DNA from 2 places in the Streptomyces sp. NPDC037273 genome. Region 2 is predicted to be linked to the other one. Evidence: predicted binding sites of a transcription regulator. Region 2 holds the regulator's gene; the other holds the start of a gene.
What was found. Region 2 encodes HspR, which represses chaperone genes until heat shock. Its sites were predicted from a motif close to TTGAGNNNNNNNNNCTCAA; they were not measured.

Region 1: a site for HspR is predicted at 4,290-4,308, ahead of lon (endopeptidase La). Genes of this name have one in related genera too.

Annotation. Positions count from the first base shown of each region.
Region 1 is NZ_JBVJVO010000003.1:326,245-335,906, reverse strand. Features, by position in the region: gene ACZ7G1_RS10865 (lysozyme) at 1-66, shown strand, start outside; gene ACZ7G1_RS10860 (lytic polysaccharide monooxygenase auxiliary activity family 9 protein) at 273-1,151, shown strand; gene ACZ7G1_RS10855 (DUF4240 domain-containing protein) at 1,148-1,759, opposite strand; gene lon (endopeptidase La) at 1,856-4,267, opposite strand; gene ACZ7G1_RS10845 (GNAT family N-acetyltransferase) at 4,428-5,036, shown strand; gene ACZ7G1_RS10840 (hypothetical protein) at 5,161-5,712, shown strand; gene ACZ7G1_RS10835 (TetR/AcrR family transcriptional regulator) at 5,736-6,377, opposite strand; gene ACZ7G1_RS10830 (glycoside hydrolase family 3 protein) at 6,573-8,348, shown strand; gene surE (5'/3'-nucleotidase SurE) at 8,589-9,662, shown strand.
Region 2 is NZ_JBVJVO010000010.1:279,919-289,580, forward strand. Features, by position in the region: gene clpB (ATP-dependent chaperone ClpB) at 1-77, opposite strand, end outside; gene ACZ7G1_RS26160 (pyridoxamine 5'-phosphate oxidase family protein) at 200-604, shown strand; gene ACZ7G1_RS26165 (Rieske (2Fe-2S) protein) at 709-1,029, opposite strand; gene ACZ7G1_RS26170 (helix-turn-helix transcriptional regulator) at 1,402-2,406, shown strand; gene ACZ7G1_RS26175 (hypothetical protein) at 2,412-2,879, shown strand; gene ACZ7G1_RS26180 (heat shock protein transcriptional repressor HspR) at 2,952-3,395, opposite strand; gene dnaJ (molecular chaperone DnaJ) at 3,400-4,578, opposite strand; gene grpE (nucleotide exchange factor GrpE) at 4,613-5,248, opposite strand; gene dnaK (molecular chaperone DnaK) at 5,248-7,089, opposite strand; gene ACZ7G1_RS26200 (sugar transferase) at 7,318-7,833, shown strand; gene ACZ7G1_RS26205 ((Fe-S)-binding protein) at 7,941-9,662, shown strand, end outside.

The DNA of each region.
Region 1 (9,662 bases), on a different contig from region 2:
ACGGTCGGCGACCACAACCACTTCAACGGCGACTACTCGCGCGTACAGGCGCTCGCGAACGGCTGACCTGGCCTTCGGCGCGTCCCTCGGTCCGCGGCGGCTCCCCGGGTGTGCGGCACCCCGGGGGGCCGCCGCGGCTTTTTCGACGCCACCCCTTGCCCATTGGTATGGACCAATGCGAGGCTCTACGGCGGTCGCCCGGACGCAACTCCCGTGCGACCGGCGCGCGTTGCTCGTCCCGTACTCCCCCACGCACGAGAGAGAGCCCCCGCATGGCCTCCTACCGCCGCACCCCCGCCGTCGCCGCCACCCTGTCGGCCGCCGCGCTCGTCGCCCTCACCCCCACCACGGCCGGCGCGCACGGAGCCGTCTTCAACCCCGTCAGCCGGATCGCCGCCTGCTACGCCGAGGGCCCGGAGACGCCCAAGTCGCAGGTGTGCAAGGACCTCGTCGCCGACTCCGGCACCCAGCCGCTCTACGACTGGAACGAGGTCAACATCGCCAACGCCGACGGGCAGCACCGGGCGCTCATCCCGGACGGCAAGCTCTGTTCGGCGAACCGCGCCAAGTACCGCGCCCTCGACTGGGCGCGGACCGACTGGCCGTCCACGGCCGTCGCCGCGGGCTCCTTCGACTTCAAGGTCCGGGTGACCGCGCCCCACTCGGGCACCATGACCGTCTACATCACCAAGCCGGGCTTCGACCCGACGCAGCCGCTCAAGTGGTCGGACCTGGACGCGACCCCCGTCGCCGTCTACAACACCACCCGCACCTCGACCGACGGCTACTACAACTTCACCGGTCAGCTGCCGGCCCGCACCGGCCGCCACATCGTCTACAAGGTCTGGCAGCGCAACGACAGCCCCGAGGCCTTCTACAGCTGCTCGGACGTCACCTTCGGCGGTACGGCGACGGGCACGGCCGCCAAGGCCCAGGCCCCGACCGAGTCCAAGATCGCGGCCGGCGCGGCCCTGTCCACCGTGAGCCACGCGGGCCACGGCGGCGACGAGCAGGCCCCGGCCCTCTCCGCCGAGGCCGGCACCTCGCCCTCCTCGCCGCTCCCCCTCGCCCTCGCGGGCGCGGGCGCCATCGCCGCCTTCGCGGCCGGCAGCCTCCTCCTGGGCCGGCGCCGGAACTCGTCCGCCTCCTAGGAGCCGGACGATCCGAGCGGGAAGAGGGCGGTGAGCCGGGGTATCGCCAACCCCTCCGGCCGAGCCCCCCGGGTCAGCCCGCCCTCTTCCCACTCTCCACCGGGTTCTCCGCCGAACCCTTCCCCGAGTTCCTCGGCGAGCTCCTCGACCGCGTCGAGGAACTCGTCGCCCTCGTCGTCCTCCTGGCCGGTCAGCTCGTCGAAGACGTCCTGCGCGACGTAGTCGAGCTCCTCCCACTCGGGCCACTCGTGGTCGTGCCAGTCGTCGCGGTCCCGGCCGGCGAGCGCCAGCACCTCGGGCACGTCGGCGAGCGCGTCGGGATCGGCGACGACCGACTCGTACACCTCGCGTCCCTGGCCGACCAGCCAGAGCGTGAAGTAGTGCAGGCCGTCGTCGGTGCAGGCACCGCTCTCGACGCGGTTGGCGGCCGTCCACACCGCGCGCGTGTGGGCGGCGTCGCACGCGGCTTCGAGCCGGACCTGGAACGCCACGCTCTCGGCGGCCGGACGCCGTATCAGCTCCGCCCGCAGCCACTCCAGACGCTCGTCCCGGTCACCGGGGCGGCGGCTCAACTCGTCGATGAGAGCCCAGAAGGCGTCGTCGTTCATGCGTACGAGCATGCCAGCCCCGACTGACATCCGGACACGCGGAAGCGGGGTGCCCGCAGAGGACACCCCGCTCATCCGTCCGTCGCCGCCCGGCCGTTACGCGGCCACGCCGACCGGCACCGCTGCCGGGGCGAGCGCGATCTCCAGGACCTGCCGGACGTCCGTCACCGGGTGGACCTCCAGCTTCTCCAGGATCTCGGCCGGGACGTCGTCCAGATCGGCCTCGTTCCGCTTGGGGATCACGACCGTGGTGATGCCCGCCCGGTGCGCGGCGAGGAGCTTCTGCTTCACGCCGCCGATCGGGAGGACCCGGCCGGTGAGGGACACCTCGCCGGTCATGGCCACGTCCGTACGGACCAGGCGGCCGCTCAGCAGCGAGGCGAGGGCGGTCGTCATGGTGACGCCCGCGCTCGGTCCGTCCTTCGGGACCGCGCCCGCCGGGAAGTGGATGTGCACGCCCCGGTCCTTGAGGCCGGTGACGGGCAGTTCCAGTTCCGCGCCGTGCGAGCGGAGGAAGGAGAGCGCGATCTGCGCGGACTCCTTCATCACGTCGCCCAGCTGCCCGGTGAGGGTGAGCCCGGCGGCGCCGGTCTCGGGGTCGGCGAGGGACGCCTCGACGAAGAGCACGTCACCGCCCGCGCCGGTCACGGCGAGCCCGGTGGCGACACCGGGCACCGCCGTGCGCCGCTCGGCCGGGTCCTGGGCGGACTCGGGCACGTGGTGCGGCCGGCCGATGAGCTCGCGCAGGTCATCCGGCGTGACGGTGAACGGCAGCTCCCGGTCGCCCAGTTCGTGCTGCGCCGCGACCTTGCGGAGCAGCCGGGCGATCGACCGCTCCAGGGTGCGGACGCCCGCCTCACGGGTGTACTCGCCGGCCAGCTTCCGCAGCGACGCGTCCTCGAGGACGACCTCGCCGGGCTCCAGTCCGGCCCGCTCCAGCTGGCGCGGGAGCAGGTGGTCGCGGGCGATGACGACCTTCTCGTCCTCGGTGTAGCCGTCGAGCCGGACGAGCTCCATGCGGTCGAGGAGCGCCTCAGGGATGGCTTCGAGGACGTTGGCGGTGGCGAGGAAGACGACGTCGGAGAGGTCGAGTTCGACCTCCAGGTAGTGGTCGCGGAAGGTGTGGTTCTGCGCGGGGTCGAGGACTTCGAGGAGGGCCGCCGCCGGGTCGCCCCGGAAGTCGGAGCCGACCTTGTCGATCTCGTCGAGCAGGACCACCGGGTTCATGGACCCGGCCTCCTTGATGGCCCGGACGATCCGGCCGGGCAGCGCGCCGACGTAGGTGCGCCGGTGACCGCGGATCTCCGCCTCGTCGCGGACGCCGCCGAGGGCGACCCGGACGAACTGCCGGCCCATGGCGTGGGCGACGGACTCGCCGAGGGACGTCTTGCCGACGCCGGGCGGGCCGACGAGGGCGAGTACGGCTCCGCCGCGGCGGCCGCCGACGACACCGAGGCCGCGCTCGGAGCGCCGCTTGCGCACCGCGAGGTACTCGGTGATGCGTTCCTTCACGTCGTCCAGGCCCGCGTGCTCGGCGTCGAGGACGGCGCGGGCGCCCCGGATGTCGTACTGGTCCTCGGTCCGCTCGTTCCAGGGCAGTTCGAGAACGGTGTCGAGCCAGGTGCGGATCCAGGAGCCCTCGGGGGACTGGTCGCTGGACCGCTCCAGCTTCTCGACCTCCTTGAGGGCGGCCTCCCGCACCTTCTCGGGCAGGTCGGCGGCCTCCACGCGGGCGCGGTAGTCGTCGGACTCGTCGCCCTCGGCCTCGCCGTTGAGGTCGCGGAGCTCCTTGCGCACGGCTTCGAGCTGGCGGCGGAGCAGGAACTCGCGCTGCTGCTTGTCGACGCCCTCCTGGACGTCCTTGGCGATGGTCTCGGCGACGTCCTGCTCGGCGAGGTGCTCGCGGAGCTGGGCGGTGGCCAGCTTGAGGCGGGCGACCGGGTCCGCGGCCTCCAGGAGCGCGACCTTCTGCTCGACGGTGAGGAAGGGCGAGTACCCGGCGTTGTCCGCGAGGGCTCCGACCGCGTCGATCTGCTGGACGCGGTCGACGACCTGCCAGGCTCCGCGCTTCTTGAGCCAGCTGGTCGCGAGGGCTTTGTACTCCTTGACCAGTTCGGTCACGGAGCCGGGCAGCGGGTCGGGCAGCGTCTCCTCGACGGTGCTCCCCTCGACCCACAGGGCGGCGCCGGGTCCCGTGGTGCCGGCGCCGATGCGCACGCGCCCGATGCCGCGGATCAGCGCGCCGGGGTCGCCGTCCGACAGCCGCCCCACCTGCTCGACGGTGCCCAGGACGCCCGTTCCGGCATACGTCCCGTCCACCCGGGGCACCAACAGCACCCGCGGCTTGCCGGCGCCGGACCTGGCGGCGGCCTGGGCGGCCTCCACGGCGGCCCGTACATCGGTGTCGGACAGGTCGAGCGGAACCACCATGCCGGGCAGCACGACCTCGTCATCGAGCGGCAGCACAGGCAGAGTGAGCGGCACGGACGGCTTGGACTCAGAAGCCATGATCTCCCCTTCGGCAGTCAAGTTGAGCTGTACCGACTCAATGCATGTGAGCCCACGAATGTTCCCGGCCGCCCGTTCGCTCTGAGCGATCACCCCCACGCGGGCGCGTGGCGCGGGATGTAATGCCTGTATGGATATAGCAGCCATTACATCGGCTTGGGTGGCGGGCTGGACCGTCTCCCGCGGCACTCCGGCCGCCGTGCCCGAGCCCTGGGGCCACCGCATCGACGTCGGCCTGCCCCGCCACGTCGTGCGGCACGTCCTGCCCGCCCCCGACGCGGCCTCCGTCGGCGCGCTCTGCGCCCGCCTCACGGAGCCGTACAGCTGGCTCAAGGTGATGGCACCCCCGGAGGAGGTGACCCCCTGGATCACCGCGGGCTGGACGGTCCCCGACGACCCCGGCTACATGATGGTCAAGCCGCTGGACGCGGGCGCGCGGCCCGCGCCGCCGGAGGGGTACGCCCGGACCACCGAGACCCGGGACGGCGTCATCCTGGTCCGGATCCTCGCCCAGGACGGCACCCTCGCCGCCTCCGGCCGGATCGCCCCCACCGGCTCCACCGCCGTCGCCGACCAGATCGAGACCGACGCCGCCCACCGGCGCCGCGGCCTGGGTTCCAACGTCATGCGCACCCTGGAGGCCGCGGCCGCCCAGGCCGGCGCCACCACCGGCATCCTCGCCGCCACCACCGACGGCCTCGCCCTCTACGACTCCCTCGACTGGCGCTACCGCGGCCGCATCACCGGAATCGTCCGCGACGGCGCCTGAGCCCGGGGCGGGACGGACACCCTCCCCGCCCGCGGCGGCGCCCGGACCCGGTCCCCCGCCCGCCGGGCCCGCCGACCCGCCCGTCCGGCTGCGCGGAAGGCACCGGACGGGGCATGCTCGATCCATGACGCGAGGTGTACGGGGGAAGTGGTGCGGGTCGCTGCTGCTCGCGGCGGCGCTGGCCGTCGGCGGTGCGAGCGGCTGCGGGCCCGGGGTGCCGCCGGCGCCGGGTGGGTCGGCCTCGGAGGCGGGCGCGACCGCCGCGCCGTCGGCGGATCCTCCGGCCACGGTCGCGACGACGGCGTCCGCGAGCGCGTCGCGGGACCCGCAGCCTTCCGAGGTGCTGGTCGAGGTGGTCGTCAACGGCGGCCTCGCCGGGGTCCGTAACCAGCTCGTCGTGCACTACGACGGCGGCTGGACCGTCGACTCCGGGACCAAGCCGCCCAGGAGCGGGCGGATGACCCCGGCCGGCACCGCCGAGCTGCGGGCGGCCCTGGAGGACCCCGCGTACGCCCGGGTTCCGGCGCGGCCGACCGGCGCCCCGATCCCCGACGGGTTCCAGTACTACGTCACGTACCGCCACCATCTCGTGGTCGCGGACGACGGGGAGCGTCCGCCGGCCCTGCAGCGGGTCTTCGCCGCCCTGCCGGAGGGCGGGCCGCCGACGAACCCCTGAGGCTTGGCCCGGCCGGGCCCCCGTCAGGCGCCGGAGGCCGCGATCTCCGCGTACCGGCGGCGGAGGTAGTCGCGGACGCGGGCCGGCATGTCCATCGAGGACGGGTCGAGCGCCCACTGGATCTGGAAGCCGTCCATGACGGCGAGGTGCTCCTGGGCGACGGCGAGGCAGTTGATGCCGGGGCGCAGTTCGCCGCGCAGCACGGCCGCGTCCAGGAGTTCCACGGTGTGCCGGAGCACGCGCGCGTAGCGCTCCTTGAAGTACTCGTGGGCGGGGTGGCCGATGTTGCCGGACTCGCCGACCAGGACGTTGAACATGCGGACGATGCCGGGGCGCCGGGTGTTCTCCTCGATCAGGGCGACGAGGGTGTCGAGGTAGGCCGCGTACGAGACGGGGTCCTCGCCGAACAGGCGCTCCACGTCGTGCTGTTCGCTCTGCGCGAGGACCGAGAGGAGCAGGTCCTCCTTGCTGCGGAAGTGGTGCAGCAGACCGCCCTGGGTGATGCCGCAGTCGTGGGCGATCCGGGCGAGCGAGGAGGCGTGGAAGCCCCAGCGTCCGAAGTGGTCGATCGCGGTGTCCAGGATCTTCTGGCGGCGCGCGTCACCGACCGCGTAACCGCCCCGGCCTGCGCTCTTGCGGGGCGTTCGGCCCGTGTTCTCCGGCATGGGGCCACCTTAGACCGGCCCGGAAAGGCCCTTTTCTCTTGTGACCCAGGACACATTCCAGAAACCTAGTGGCCACTCGGTTTTCACACTTAGCCTGAGGGCGCGAGAAACCAAGCAGTCACTCGGTTTTCGCGTCCGGCCCGACGACGTCCCAGGGCGGAACCGCTCTATCCGGCCACACCCAGGAGCCCTGACATGCACCCGTACCAGGACCCCACCCGCCCCGTCGACGAGCGCGTGGAGGACCTCCTCTCGCGCATGACGCTGGAGGAGAAGGCCGGACAGCTCTTCCACACGATGCTGATGATGAACGCCGACGGCACCCCGGTGACCGAGACCGACGGCGAGATGCTGGAGCGCACCACCCCGGAGCTGATCCAGGACCTGAAGCTCACCCACTTCAACCTGCTCGGCACCTACGGCGCCCGCGAGATGGCGCTCTGGCACAACGCGATCCAGGAGATGGCCGAGAGCACCCGGCTCGGCATCCCCGTATCGCTCTCCACCGACCCCCGCCACGCCTTCACGGACAACATCGGCGCCTCCTTCAACGCCGGCGCCTTCTCCGCCTGGCCCGAGGCCCTCGGCCTCGCCGCGATCGGCGACCCCGAGCTGGTCTTCCGCTTCGCCGACACCGTCCGCCGCGAATACCTCTCCGTCGGCTTCCGCACCGCGCTCCACCCGCAGATCGACCTCGCCACCGAACCCCGCTGGTCGCGCCAGTCCGGCACCTTCGGCTCCGACGCGAAGCTCACGGGCGAGCTGGTCGAGGCGTACGTCCGCGGCCTCCAGGGCCCCGAGCTCGGCCCGGACTCGGTCGCCGCGATGGTCAAGCACTTCCCCGGCGGCGGCCCGCAGAAGGACGGCGAGGACCCGCACTTCCCGCACGGCAAGGAGCAGGTCTACCCGGGCGGCATGCGCGAGCACCACCTGGAGCCCTTCAAGGCCGCCATCGCCGCCGGCTGCTCGCAGATGATGCCGTACTACGGCCAGCCGATCGGCACCGACTGGGAAGAGGTCGGCTTCGGCTTCAACAAGGGCGTCATCACCGGCCTGCTCCGCGAGCAGCTCGGCTTCACCGGCATCGTCTGCACCGACTGGGGCCTCCTGGAGGACTCCTCGATCTTCGGCGAGCCGCACGAGGCCCGCGCCTGGGGCGTCGAGCACCTCAGCGTGGCCGAGCGGGCCGCGAAGGCGCTCGACGCCGGCGCGGACCAGTTCGGCGGCGAGGAGTGCCCCGGGGTGATCGTGGAGCTCGTCGAGCGGGGCCGAGTCCCCGAGGCGCGCGTCGACGCCTCCGTACGCCGCCTGCTGCGCGAGAAGTTCCTGCTCGGCCTCTTCGACCGGCGCCGGTACGTCGACCCCGACGAGGCCGCCGAGACCGTCGGCCGCGCCGACTTCGCGGCGCTCGGCGCCGCCGCCCAGCGCCGCTCCCTCACCGTCCTCACCGACGGACCGCTCCCCCTCACGGGCCGGCCGAAGCTGCACGTGGAGAACGTCGACCCGGCGGTCGCGGCGGCGTACGGCGAGGTCGTCGCCGGGCCCGCCGAGGCCGACCTCGCGGTGCTGCGGCTGCGCACCCCGTACGAGGAGCGGCCCAACCGCTTCGAGTCCTTCTTCCACTCCGGCTCCCTCGCCTTCCCCGACGAGGAGCTGGCCCGGATCCTCGGACTGCTCGCCGCCGTGCCGACGGTGGTCTGCGTCAACCTGGAGCGGCCCGCCGTCCTCCCGGAGATCGCCGAGCACGCGGCCGCGCTGATCGCCGACTACGGCGCGAGCGACGAGGCCCTGCTCGACGTGGCCTTCGGCCGGGCCAGGGCCGAGGGCCGGCTGCCCTTCGAGCTGCCGCGCTCGATGGCGGCCGTCGAGGCCTCCCGCCCCGACGTCCCCAACGACACGGCCGACCCGGTCTTCCCCCACGGCCACGGCCTGGACCTGACCCCGGACCCGGACCCGGCCGCGGCCCGGTAGCCGTACCAGCCGGTGTCCCGGCGGCGGCCCGGTAGCCGCACCAGCCGGTGTCCCGGCGGCGCCACCGCCGCGCCACCGGCGGCGACCACCGCCGGGACACCCCGGCGACGAGCGTCGCCGCACCCCGAGACCGCGGGGGACCTGAACGACCCCGCGCACGATCCGGGGGCCTGCCCGTGGGGGGCCGGGCCCCCGGATCCTCTTCACCTGCCCGCATGTCATGCACCTGAAGGGTTCTCCATGCGCAAGCGCGCCTTCCTCGCCCTCGCGGGATCCGTCCTGCTCGCCACCGCCGGCGTCACGGCCTACGCGGCGACCCCCGCCGGCACCACCGGCTCCGCCGCACAGCCCCTCGCCGGGATGCGGATCCTCCTCTCCAACGACGACTCCATGCAGGCCGCCAAGGCGAGCAACTCCGACGGCCTCGGCCTGTACGAGCTCCGCCGCGCGATGTGCGCCGCGGGCGCCGACGTCGTCGTCATGGCCCCCTGGCAGGTCCAGTCGGGCAAGGGCACCGCCGTCACCAACGGCGGCGTCGTCACCGCCCAGCGCCGCACCACCCTGCCCGCCGGATACGAGAACGACTGCGCCCAGGCCCCGGCCGGCGGCGCCGTCTACGGCGTCTGCCTCTCCGACGGCCCCTGCGCCAAGGACTCCCCGTCCGCCACCCCGGCCGACACCGTCAAGCTCGCCCTGCGCGCCGGACTCAAGGCCAAGGCCGGCTGGACCGAGGCCCCCGACCTCGTCCTCACCGGCATCAACTCCGGCCCCAACGTCTCCGCCAGCGTCAACGACTCCGGCACGGTCGGCGCGGCCGTCGCCGCCGTCGACCAGGGCGTCCCCGCCATCGCCTTCTCCTCGTCCGGCGACGACAGCAACCTGTACTTCCCCCGCGTCAACTACCGGGCCAACGCCGAGTTCGGCGCCCGCTTCGTCGCGGGCCTCAAGCAGCGCGGGCTGCTGACCCCGGAGTTCGCCCTGAAGGTCGACTACCCGGACGTCAGCACGGGCGCGCGTGCGAAGGCCCCGGTGTGGACGAGCGTCGGCGACGGCGCCGTCGTCTACCACGCCTTCGAGCAGCGCGGTAACGGCGACTCCTTCGACATCGCGCTCGGCCTCTGCCCGGTCGACGGCAGCGGCGAGGGCGAGTGCGCCGAGGGCCGTGACGACGCCGACTCCACCTGGCTGCTCGACCGCGGCCACGTCACCATCGCCCCGATCACCTGGGACCGCACCTACGGCACCCCCACCACCGCCCGCCGTCAACTCAACCGCGTCGAGCACTTCGTCGAGCACGAGGCACCGCGCCCCTGA
Region 2 (9,662 bases):
GCGTGCCCCTCGGACACGGCGCGGCTGCTCGCCGCGTTGATCGCGTCCCGGCTCCGGTTGGTCAGTTCGGCGTCCACGTGCGGTGCTCCTCCTGGGTTCTCGTGGGTCCTCTCCTTCTATGACTTCTCCAGCGTACACAAAGTTGAGTCGATACGGCTCAAGGTATCGGAGGGAGCCCCGCGCCGGGTAGTTTCCGGGCATGGCAACGGACCCGCGGAACCCCTCCGACTCGTACGCCGGCTTCTGGCGCGAGTACCACATGAGCACCCTGACCACCCCGCGCCCGGACGGCACCCCGCACGTCGTGGCGGTCGGCGTCACCTACGACCCCGAGGGCGGGTACGCGCGGGTGATCACCAACAAGAACAGCCGGAAGGTCGCCAACGTCCTGGCGGCGGGCGCGGACGGCGCCCGGGTCGCCGTCTGCCAGGTCGACAAGGGGCGCTGGGCCACCCTGGAGGGCATCGCCCACATCCGCACCGAGGCCGAGGTCGTCGCGGACGCCGTCGCCCGCTACGCCGAGCGCTACGGCCGCACGCCGGCCCCCAACCCGGACCGGGTCGTCATCGAGATCGCCCTCACCCGGGCGATGGGCCGCGCCTGAGAAGTGCGCGGGCACAGCACAGCGGCGCCATCGCGTTTCAGGTCCGCGATGGCGCCGCTGTGTGGGGGAAGTGCCGGAGCGATCTACAACGACGGGGGAATCGCTCAGGCACTGCGGGGGGTGGCGGTGATGGTCTCGGGCTCGATCAGCTGGTGGTCACGCTGGTCGAGATTGACGAAGATCATGCCGTACCTGATGGCACAGCGGATCGGCTGCGGGGCGCCCCGGGGGCGCCGGAGACACCGGTAAGCACGGACGTCCTCGTCCTGCTCGCGTGCGACGACGATCGGCTCCCCGAAGAGGGTGACCTTCAGCGAGTCGCCACGGTGGGGGATGGCCGTGGCGAGGTCGACGAAGTGCCATCCGGAGCGGTAGGCCGAAGCCATCTCGCGCCGGAACCTCGGGTCGTCGGGCGGGACACTCACGCGCCCGCACCCTTGGGAAGGATCTCCCAAGACGGCTCGCCGGGCGACGCGAGCACATCGTGCGCCGGAGTGGAATCCCAATCAGGCTCGCTGGGCGACGCGAGCACATCGTGTGCCGGAGTGGTCTCCCACGAAGGCTCGCCCGGCTCCGCCACTACGGAGTGCGCCGGGGTGGTCTCCCATGAGGGTTCGCCGTTGAGTGCGAGCCCGCCGAGAACAGCCGCCGCAACGGCTATGGCGCTGAGTGCACGAACCATCCTGGTCATGGCCGATCTCCACCTCTTTTGATCACTACCTCCCCCCCGCGAGTTAGACGATGACTTACTCATGACCCGTCCACCAGCCAACCCGGGCATCATGTTCCTGTAATTCATGACCCTGAGGGGGGTGCAAATGAGTCTGGAATGTGACGGATCGGGCCATAACCACAGTCACGGTGAACTATGCGACGTGGGCAAGGAGCTGTACGCGAACGCACTCCGCACGGGGCGAATCGCCCGCTCCGAGGCCGCGGCCGCCCCGTGCCTGAAGGAGCTCTCCCTCCTTCACCCCGACCCCGACGACAGCCAGTGGCTGCACCCGGTGTCGCCCTCGATCGCCCTCAATCAGCTCATCCACCCCATCGAACAAGAGATACAGGCGCGTCGGCAGCACGCCATCGCACTCGCCGACGCGTTCGAGCCATTCCTGGCCATCCACACCCCCGACCCCTCCGCCGCACAGGCCATCACCGTCCTCGAAGGCCTCAGCGTCATCAACGCGACGCTGGACCGCGTCATCAACGAGTGCACCGAGGAACTCCTCACCATCCAGCCCGGCAGCGGCCGCCGACCCGACACCCTCGAAGCGGCCCTGCGCCGGATGCAGCCCCTGCTGAACCGCGGGGTCCGGATGCGCACGCTCTACCAGCACACCGCCCGGCACCACCCCGCCACCCTCGCCTACGTCGAGCGGGTCGCCCCCTACGGCCTCGAACTGCGCACCCTCGAAGAGATCATCGACCGGCTGATCATCGTCGACCGCAAGGTCGCCTTCGTGCCCGCCCGCAGCGACCGCCAGGTCGCCCTCGAACTCCGCCACGAAGGCCTCGTCCAGTACCTCGTCGGCGTCTTCGACCAGTTCTGGCTGCACGGCGTGCCCTGGGAGGAGGAGATCCCCTACAGCCCGTCCGTGGACGGCATAGGGGGCGTCCAGCGCTCCATCGCCAAACTCCTCGTCGAAGGCCACGTCGACGAGGCCATCGCGCGCCGGCTCGGCATGAACGTGCGCACCTGCCGCGCCCACATAGCCAAACTCGCCGCCGCGCTCGGCAGCGGCAGCCGCGCCCAGCTCGGCTACCTGATCGCGCAGTCCGGCATCCTCGAAGGGGACAGCTGACGCCCGTGTACGTCCAGATCGACCTCGACGGACCCGCGGGCACCCTCCGGGTCACCGGCCACGGACTGCCCGCCGTGGAGCTCGTACGGGCCCCGGGAACGCCTCCCGACGCCCACACCCCCATCGGGACCCGCAAGGCCGCCCTGCTGTCCCTCACGGTCGACGGGGAGCCCGCCCGCGTCCGGCCCGCCCGGGGACGGCTGCTGCGCCACTCCTACCGGGTCGACGTCCGTACCGACGGCGTCCGCTACCGCCTGGTCCCCAGCGGATACGACTACAGCCGCTTCACCCGCGACGGCCGCCGCGTCGGCGAGCTCCTCTGCTCGGGGAACGGCAAGGTCATCGACACCTGGGAGCCCGGCGCCACGCCCCGCGACATCGCCCTCGGCACCGCCCTGGCAGCGGCCTTCGGCACCGGCGCGGCCCCCTGGTTCGAGACGGTCGGCGACATCATCGGCGAACTGATCCCCTGAGGCGCTCCCGCCGGGGCCGGACACGCCCGAGGCCCTGTCCACAGCTGTGGACAGGGCCTCGGCACGTCAGTACTACTCGCCGCGCTTGGGGCGCCACACCACGAGGGCGCTCGCCTGCTGCACGTCCTGATAGGGCACCAGATCCCGCCGGTACGAGGCGTGCACCTGGGCCTCGCGCTGGCGCATCGCCGCCGCCGCGCCGTCGACCGCCGCCGACAGCTCGGCGATCCGGCTCTGCAGCGCCGCGACCTGGTTCTCCAGCTCGATGATGCGCTTGATCCCGGCCAGGTTGATGCCCTCGTCCTGCGACAGCTGCTGCACCTGACGGAGCAGCTCGATGTCACGGGCCGAGTAGCGCCGCCCCCGGCCGGCCGTGCGGTCCGGCGAGACCAGGCCCAGCCGGTCGTACTGCCGCAGCGTCTGCGGATGCAGACCGGAGAGCTGCGCCGCCACCGAGATGACGTACACCGGCGACTCGTCGGTCAGTTCAAAAGGATTGCGTCGGCGTCCGTCCATCGGGTCACGCTCCCTTCGCGGCCTGGAACAGCTCCGCCCGGGGGTCCTCGGAGGCGGTCGCCTCGCGGTAGGTCTCCAGGGCCTCTCGTGCCTTGTCGTCCAGCTCCTTGGGCACCGCGACCTCGACCGTCACGAGGAGGTCGCCGCGGGTGCCGTCCTTGCGGACCGCGCCCTTGCCCCGGGCGCGCATGGTCAGACCGTTCGCCGAACCCGCGGGCAGCTTCAGGGTGACCGGGGGGCCGCCCAGCGTCGGGACCTTGATCTCGCCGCCGAGCGCCGCCTCCACGAAGGAGACCGGCACCGTGACGGTGAGGTTGTCGGCCTTGCGGCCGAAGACCGGGTGCGCGTCGACGTGCACGACGACGTACAGGTCGCCGTTCTGCCCGCCGCGCTCGCCCGGCGCGCCCTTGCCGCGCAGCCGGATCTTCTGCCCGTCGGAGACGCCCGCCGGAATCCGGACCTGCATGGTGCGCGAGGACTTGGCACGGCCGCTGCCCTTGCAGACCTCGCAGGGGTTCTCGGCGATCAGACCGCGGCCCTTGCAGTCGACGCAGGGGTCGGTGAGCGAGAAGCCGCCGCCGCTGCCGCGCGAGACCTGACCGGTGCCGACACAGGTCGGGCACACCCGGGGCGTGCCGTTCTTGTCGCCGGTGCCTGAACAGGCCGTGCACGGCTGCTGGCTGGACATCCGCAGCGGTACGGTCGCGCCCTCGATCGCCTCGGTGAAGCTGAGCGTCACCTCGGACTCGATGTCCTGGCCGCGCCGCGGCTGGGTACGGGTGCCCCCGGCCGCCCCGCGGTTGAACAGGCCGCCGAAGACGTCCCCGATGCCACCGCCGCCACCGCCGAAGCCACCGCCCGCCCCGCCCTGGCCGCCTCCGAAGAGGTCGCCCAGGTCGAAGTTGAACGAGCCGCCGCCGGGACCGCCGGCCCTGAAGCCGCCGTTCCCGAAGAGCGCGCGGGCGTCGTCGTACTCCTTGCGCTTCTTGGGGTCACCGAGGATGTCGTTCGCCTCGGAGATCTCCTTGAAGCGCTCCTCGGCCTTGGTGTCGCCCTTGTTGGCGTCCGGGTGGTTCTCGCGGGCGAGCTTCCGGTAGGCCTTCTTGATCTCGGCCTCGGTGGCGTCCTTGGGGACGCCGAGAACCTTGTAGTAGTCCTTCTCGACGAAGTCCTTCGTGCTCATCGACGTCCCTCCTCCCGCGTGCGGGTACGGCTTGTTACTCGCTGTCCTTCTCGGACGCGTCGGCGTCCTCGGACTCCTCGGCCTTCGCCTGCGCGCCCGGCTGGGGCTCGGCGACGGCCACGCGGGCGGGCCGGATGGTCCGCTCGCCGATCCGGTACCCCGGCTGCAGGATCGCCACGCAGGTCGTCTCGGTGACGTCCGGCGCGTACGAGTGCATCAGGGCCTCGTGGATCGTCGGGTCGAAGGGCTCGCCCTCCTTGCCGAACTGCTGCAGACCCATCTTGGCGACGACGGTCTCCAGCGATTCGGCCACCGACTTGAACCCGCCCACGAGCTCGCCGTGGTCCCGGGCCCGGCCGACGTCGTCGAGCACGGGAAGGAGCTCGGACAGGAGGCTCGCGACGGCGATCTCCTTGACCGTGACCCGGTCCCGCTCCACGCGGCGGCGGTAGTTCTGGTACTCGGCCTGGAGCCGCTGGAGGTCCCCGGTGCGCTCCTCGAGCGCCTTGCGGGCCTGGTCCAGCTGCGCCAGTACGGCTACGTCAGTAGCGTCCCCGGCCGGGGCCGCCTTCCCCGCCTGGTCGGCGGAGGCGGCGGCCTCGGTCTCCTCGGGCGTGCCGTCGGTGGGGACGTCGGGCTTCTCCTCGAAGCCCGGGGTCTCCTCCGACATCAGGCAGCGCCGCCCTTCGGCTTGTCCTCGTCCACGATCTCGGCGTCGACGACGTCGTCGTCCTGCGCCTGGGCCTGGCCGGCGTCGCCACCCGCGGCCTGAGCGGCCTGGGCGTCGGCGTACAGCGCCTGGCCGAGCTTCTGCGAGACGGCCGCGACCTTCTCGGTGGCGGTGCGGATCTCGGCGGTGTCCTCGCCCTTGAGCTTCTCCTTCAGCTCGACGAGCGCGGTCTCGACCTCGGTCTTGACCTCGGCCGGGATCTTGTCCTCGTTGTCCTTGATGAACTTCTCCGTCTGGTAGACGAGCTGCTCACCCTGGTTGCGGGACTCGGCGGCCTCGCGGCGACGGTGGTCCTCGTCCGCGTACTGCTCGGCCTCCTGGCGCATCCGGTCGACCTCGTCCTTCGGCAGCGAGGAGCCGCCGGTGACGGTCATCTTCTGCTCCTTGCCCGTGCCCAGGTCCTTCGCGGTCACGTGCATGATGCCGTTGGCGTCGATGTCGAAGGCGACCTCGATCTGCGGGACGCCACGCGGGGCCGGCGGCAGACCGGTCAGCTCGAACATGCCGAGCTTCTTGTTGTACGCCGCGATCTCGCGCTCGCCCTGGTAGACCTGGATCTGCACGGACGGCTGGTTGTCCTCGGCCGTCGTGAAGATCTCGGACCGCTTGGTCGGGATCGTGGTGTTGCGCTCGATGAGCTTGGTCATGATGCCGCCCTTGGTCTCGATGCCGAGGGACAGCGGGGTCACGTCGAGGAGCAGGACGTCCTTGACCTCACCCTTGAGGACACCGGCCTGGAGCGCGGCGCCGATGGCGACGACCTCGTCCGGGTTGACGCCCTTGTTGGCGTCCTGACCGCCGGTCAGCTCCTTGACGAGCTCGGCGACGGCCGGCATACGGGTCGAGCCACCGACGAGAACGACGTGGTCGATCTCGGAGAGGTTGATGCCCGCGTCCTTGATGACGTTGTGGAACGGCACCTTGCAGCGCTCGAGCAGGTCCGAGGTGAGCTGCTGGAACTGGGCGCGCGTGAGCTTCTCGTCCAGGTGCAGCGGGCCCTCGGCGGAAGCCGTGATGTAGGGCAGGTTGATCGTGGTCTCGGTCGAGGACGAGAGCTCGATCTTCGCCTTCTCCGCGGCCTCGCGGAGACGCTGGAGAGCCATCTTGTCCTTGGCCAGGTCCACGCCGTGGCCGTTCTGGAACTGCGTCACCAGGTAGTCGACGACGCGCTGGTCCCAGTCGTCACCACCGAGGTGGTTGTCACCGTTGGTGGCCTTCACCTCGACGACGCCGTCGCCGATCTCCAGGAGGGACACGTCGAAGGTGCCGCCACCGAGGTCGAAGACGAGGATCGTCTGGTCGTCCTTGTCGAGGCCGTAGGCCAGGGCGGCCGCGGTCGGCTCGTTGACGATGCGCAGGACGTTGAGGCCCGCGATCTCACCGGCCTCCTTGGTGGCCTGACGCTCGGAGTCGTTGAAGTACGCCGGGACGGTGATGACCGCGTCGACGACCTTCTCGCCCAGGTAGGCCTCGGCGTCGCGCTTCAGCTTCTGCAGGATGAAGGCGCTCATCTGCTGCGGGTTGAAGTTCTTGCCGTCGATCTCGATCTTCCAGTCGGTGCCCATGTGGCGCTTGACCGACCGGATGGTCCTGTCGACGTTGGTGACGGCCTGGCGCTTGGCCACCTCGCCGACGAGCACCTCGCCGTTCTTCGCGAAGGCGACGACGGACGGCGTGGTCCTGGCGCCCTCGGCGTTGGTGATGACGGTGGGCTCGCCGCCTTCGAGAACGCTGACGACGGAGTTAGTCGTGCCCAGGTCGATGCCGACCGCACGTGCCATTTCGATTCCTCCAGCTGACTGACTTGAGTGGAACTGACTCAAGGATGCACGAGGACGCGCGTCGCGTCAACAGACCTGAGCGGGGTCGACTCAAGTCTTCGTCGGCCCACCCGCTCAACGAGTGCGTCACCCGCGTCGTTCCCTGGCGGGACGGGACACGCGTGAGAGAGTCCGGACAAATCCCTGGATCCCTGGATTTCCAGGATTACCGCCGGAGGGTGTGACCGCATGACGGGGAAGCGCGCGACGACGGGAAGGCGCGCCGTGTCGGGGAAGCGCGCGTTCGACGTGGCGGGCGGGGCCCTTCTCCTTCTCGTCCTCGCGCCGCTGATCGCCGGCACCGCCGTCTCCGTCACCCTCAGCGGCGACGGCCCGGTGCTGCGCCGCCGGAAGGTCGCGGGCCTGGACGGCCGGCCGTTCACGATGCTGACCTTCCGCACGAAGAGCCCGCTGGCCGCGCTGCCGCTGCTGCTGCACGTCGTCACCGGCCGGATGTCACTGGTCGGACCCTGCCCGCTGACCCCCACCCACCGCGAGTGCGCGGGCGACGGACGGCGCCGGCTCTCGGTGCGTCCGGGGCTCACCGGACCCTGGCAGATCAGCGGGCGCTCGGAGCTGCCGTGGGAGGAGCGCGAGCTGCTCGACCTCCACTATGTGGACCACCACTGGCTGGGGATGGACCTCACCATCCTGGCGCGTACGCTTCCAGCAGTCCGCAGGCGTCGCGCGGCAAGGTTTGCCTGAGCGACACATATCACCGCCAGTGCCGCTACAGCGCGGCGCCGTGACCGGGTAATCTCAGCGGGAACTCAATAAGTTACCGCTTAGTAGGCCCGCCCGAGGAGCCCGTCATGCAACTCGCCGCGATCATCGTGTCGATCGCCATCACGGTGGTGGCCGTCGCGCTGTTCGGCCGCGCCACCGTGCAGATCTACCGCTTCGTGCGGCTCGGTCAGCCGGTGCCCGCCGGTACACGTACCGGTGACCCCAAGCAGCGCACGATCACCCTGGTCAAGGAGTTCCTCGGCCACACCAGGATGAACCGCTGGGGCATCGTCGGCTTCGCGCACTGGTTCGTCGCGGTGGGCTTCTTCTCGCTGCTCCTCACCATCGTGAACGCCTTCGGCCAGCTCTTCCAGGCCGACTGGCTGATCCCGATCATCGGCGACTGGCTGCCGTACGAGATCTTCACCGAGTTCCTCGGCCTGATGACCGTCCTCGGCATCGTGACCCTCATCGTCATCCGCCAGCTCAGCAAGCCGACCAAGGCGGGCCGCAAGTCCCGCTTCGCCGGCTCCAAGACGGGCCAGGCCTACTTCGTCGAGGCCGTCATCCTGATCGTCGGCGTCTGCATCATGACGCTCCGCGCCCTGGAGGGCGTCCAGCACCACGTCACCAGCTGGGAGCCGGGCTTCTTCGCCTCGTACCCGCTGATCGCGCTGCTCGACGGCCTGGACCTCAGCACGATCCAGTACCTCACCTACGGCTTCGCCTGCCTCAAGATCGTCACGTCCTTCACCTGGATGATCACGGTCTCGCTCAACACCAACATGGGCGTCGCCTGGCACCGCTTCCTCGGCTTCCCGAACATCTGGTTCAAGCGCAACGCCGACGGCTCCACCGCCCTGGGCGCGCTCCAGCCGATGACCACGGCCGGCAAGGAGATCGACTGGGAGGACCCCGCCGAGGACGCCGTCTTCGGCGTCTCCCAGGTCGAGCAGTTCTCCTGGAAGGGCATCCTCGACTTCTCCACCTGCACCGAGTGCGGCCGCTGCCAGTCGCAGTGCCCCGCCTGGAACACCGGCAAGCCCCTCTCCCCCAAGCTCCTCATCATGTCGCTGCGCGACCACGCGCACGCCAAGGCGCCGTACCTGCTCGCCGGCGGCGGCAAGGACATGGAGGGCAACGAGAAGGCGACGCCCGAGCAGCTCGCCGACGTACCCGCTTCGGCTCTCGCCGAGGCCGAGCGCCCCCTCATCGGCACCGCCGAGGAGAACGGCGTCATCGACCCCGACGTCCTGTGGTCCTGCACCACCTGCGGCGCCTGCGTCGAGCAGTGCCCGGTCGACATCGAGCACATCGACCACATCGTCGACATGCGCCGCTACCAGGTGATGATCGAGTCCGCGTTCCCGTCCGAGGCGGGCACGATGCTCAAGAACCTGGAGAAGAAGGGCAACCCCTGGGGCCTCGCCAAGAAGCAGCGCGTCGAGTGGACCAAGGAGGTCGACTTCGAGGTCCCGATCGTCGGCAAGGACGTCGAAGACCTCTCCGAGTTCGACTACCTCTACTGGGTCGGCTGCGCCGGCGCCCTGGAGGACCGCGCCAAGAAGACCACCAAGGCCTTCGCGGAGCTGCTGCACATGGCGGGCGTCAAGTTCGCGATCATGGGCGGCGACGAGAAGTGCACCGGTGACTCCCCCCGCCGCCTCGGCAACGAGCCGCTGTTCCAGCAGCTCGCCCAGGAGAACGTCGCCATGCTGAACATGGCGTTCGGCGAGGACGACGAGGACGAGTCGACCAAGAAGCCGAAGTCGGCCAAGCGGATCGTCTCCACCTGCCCGCACTGCTTC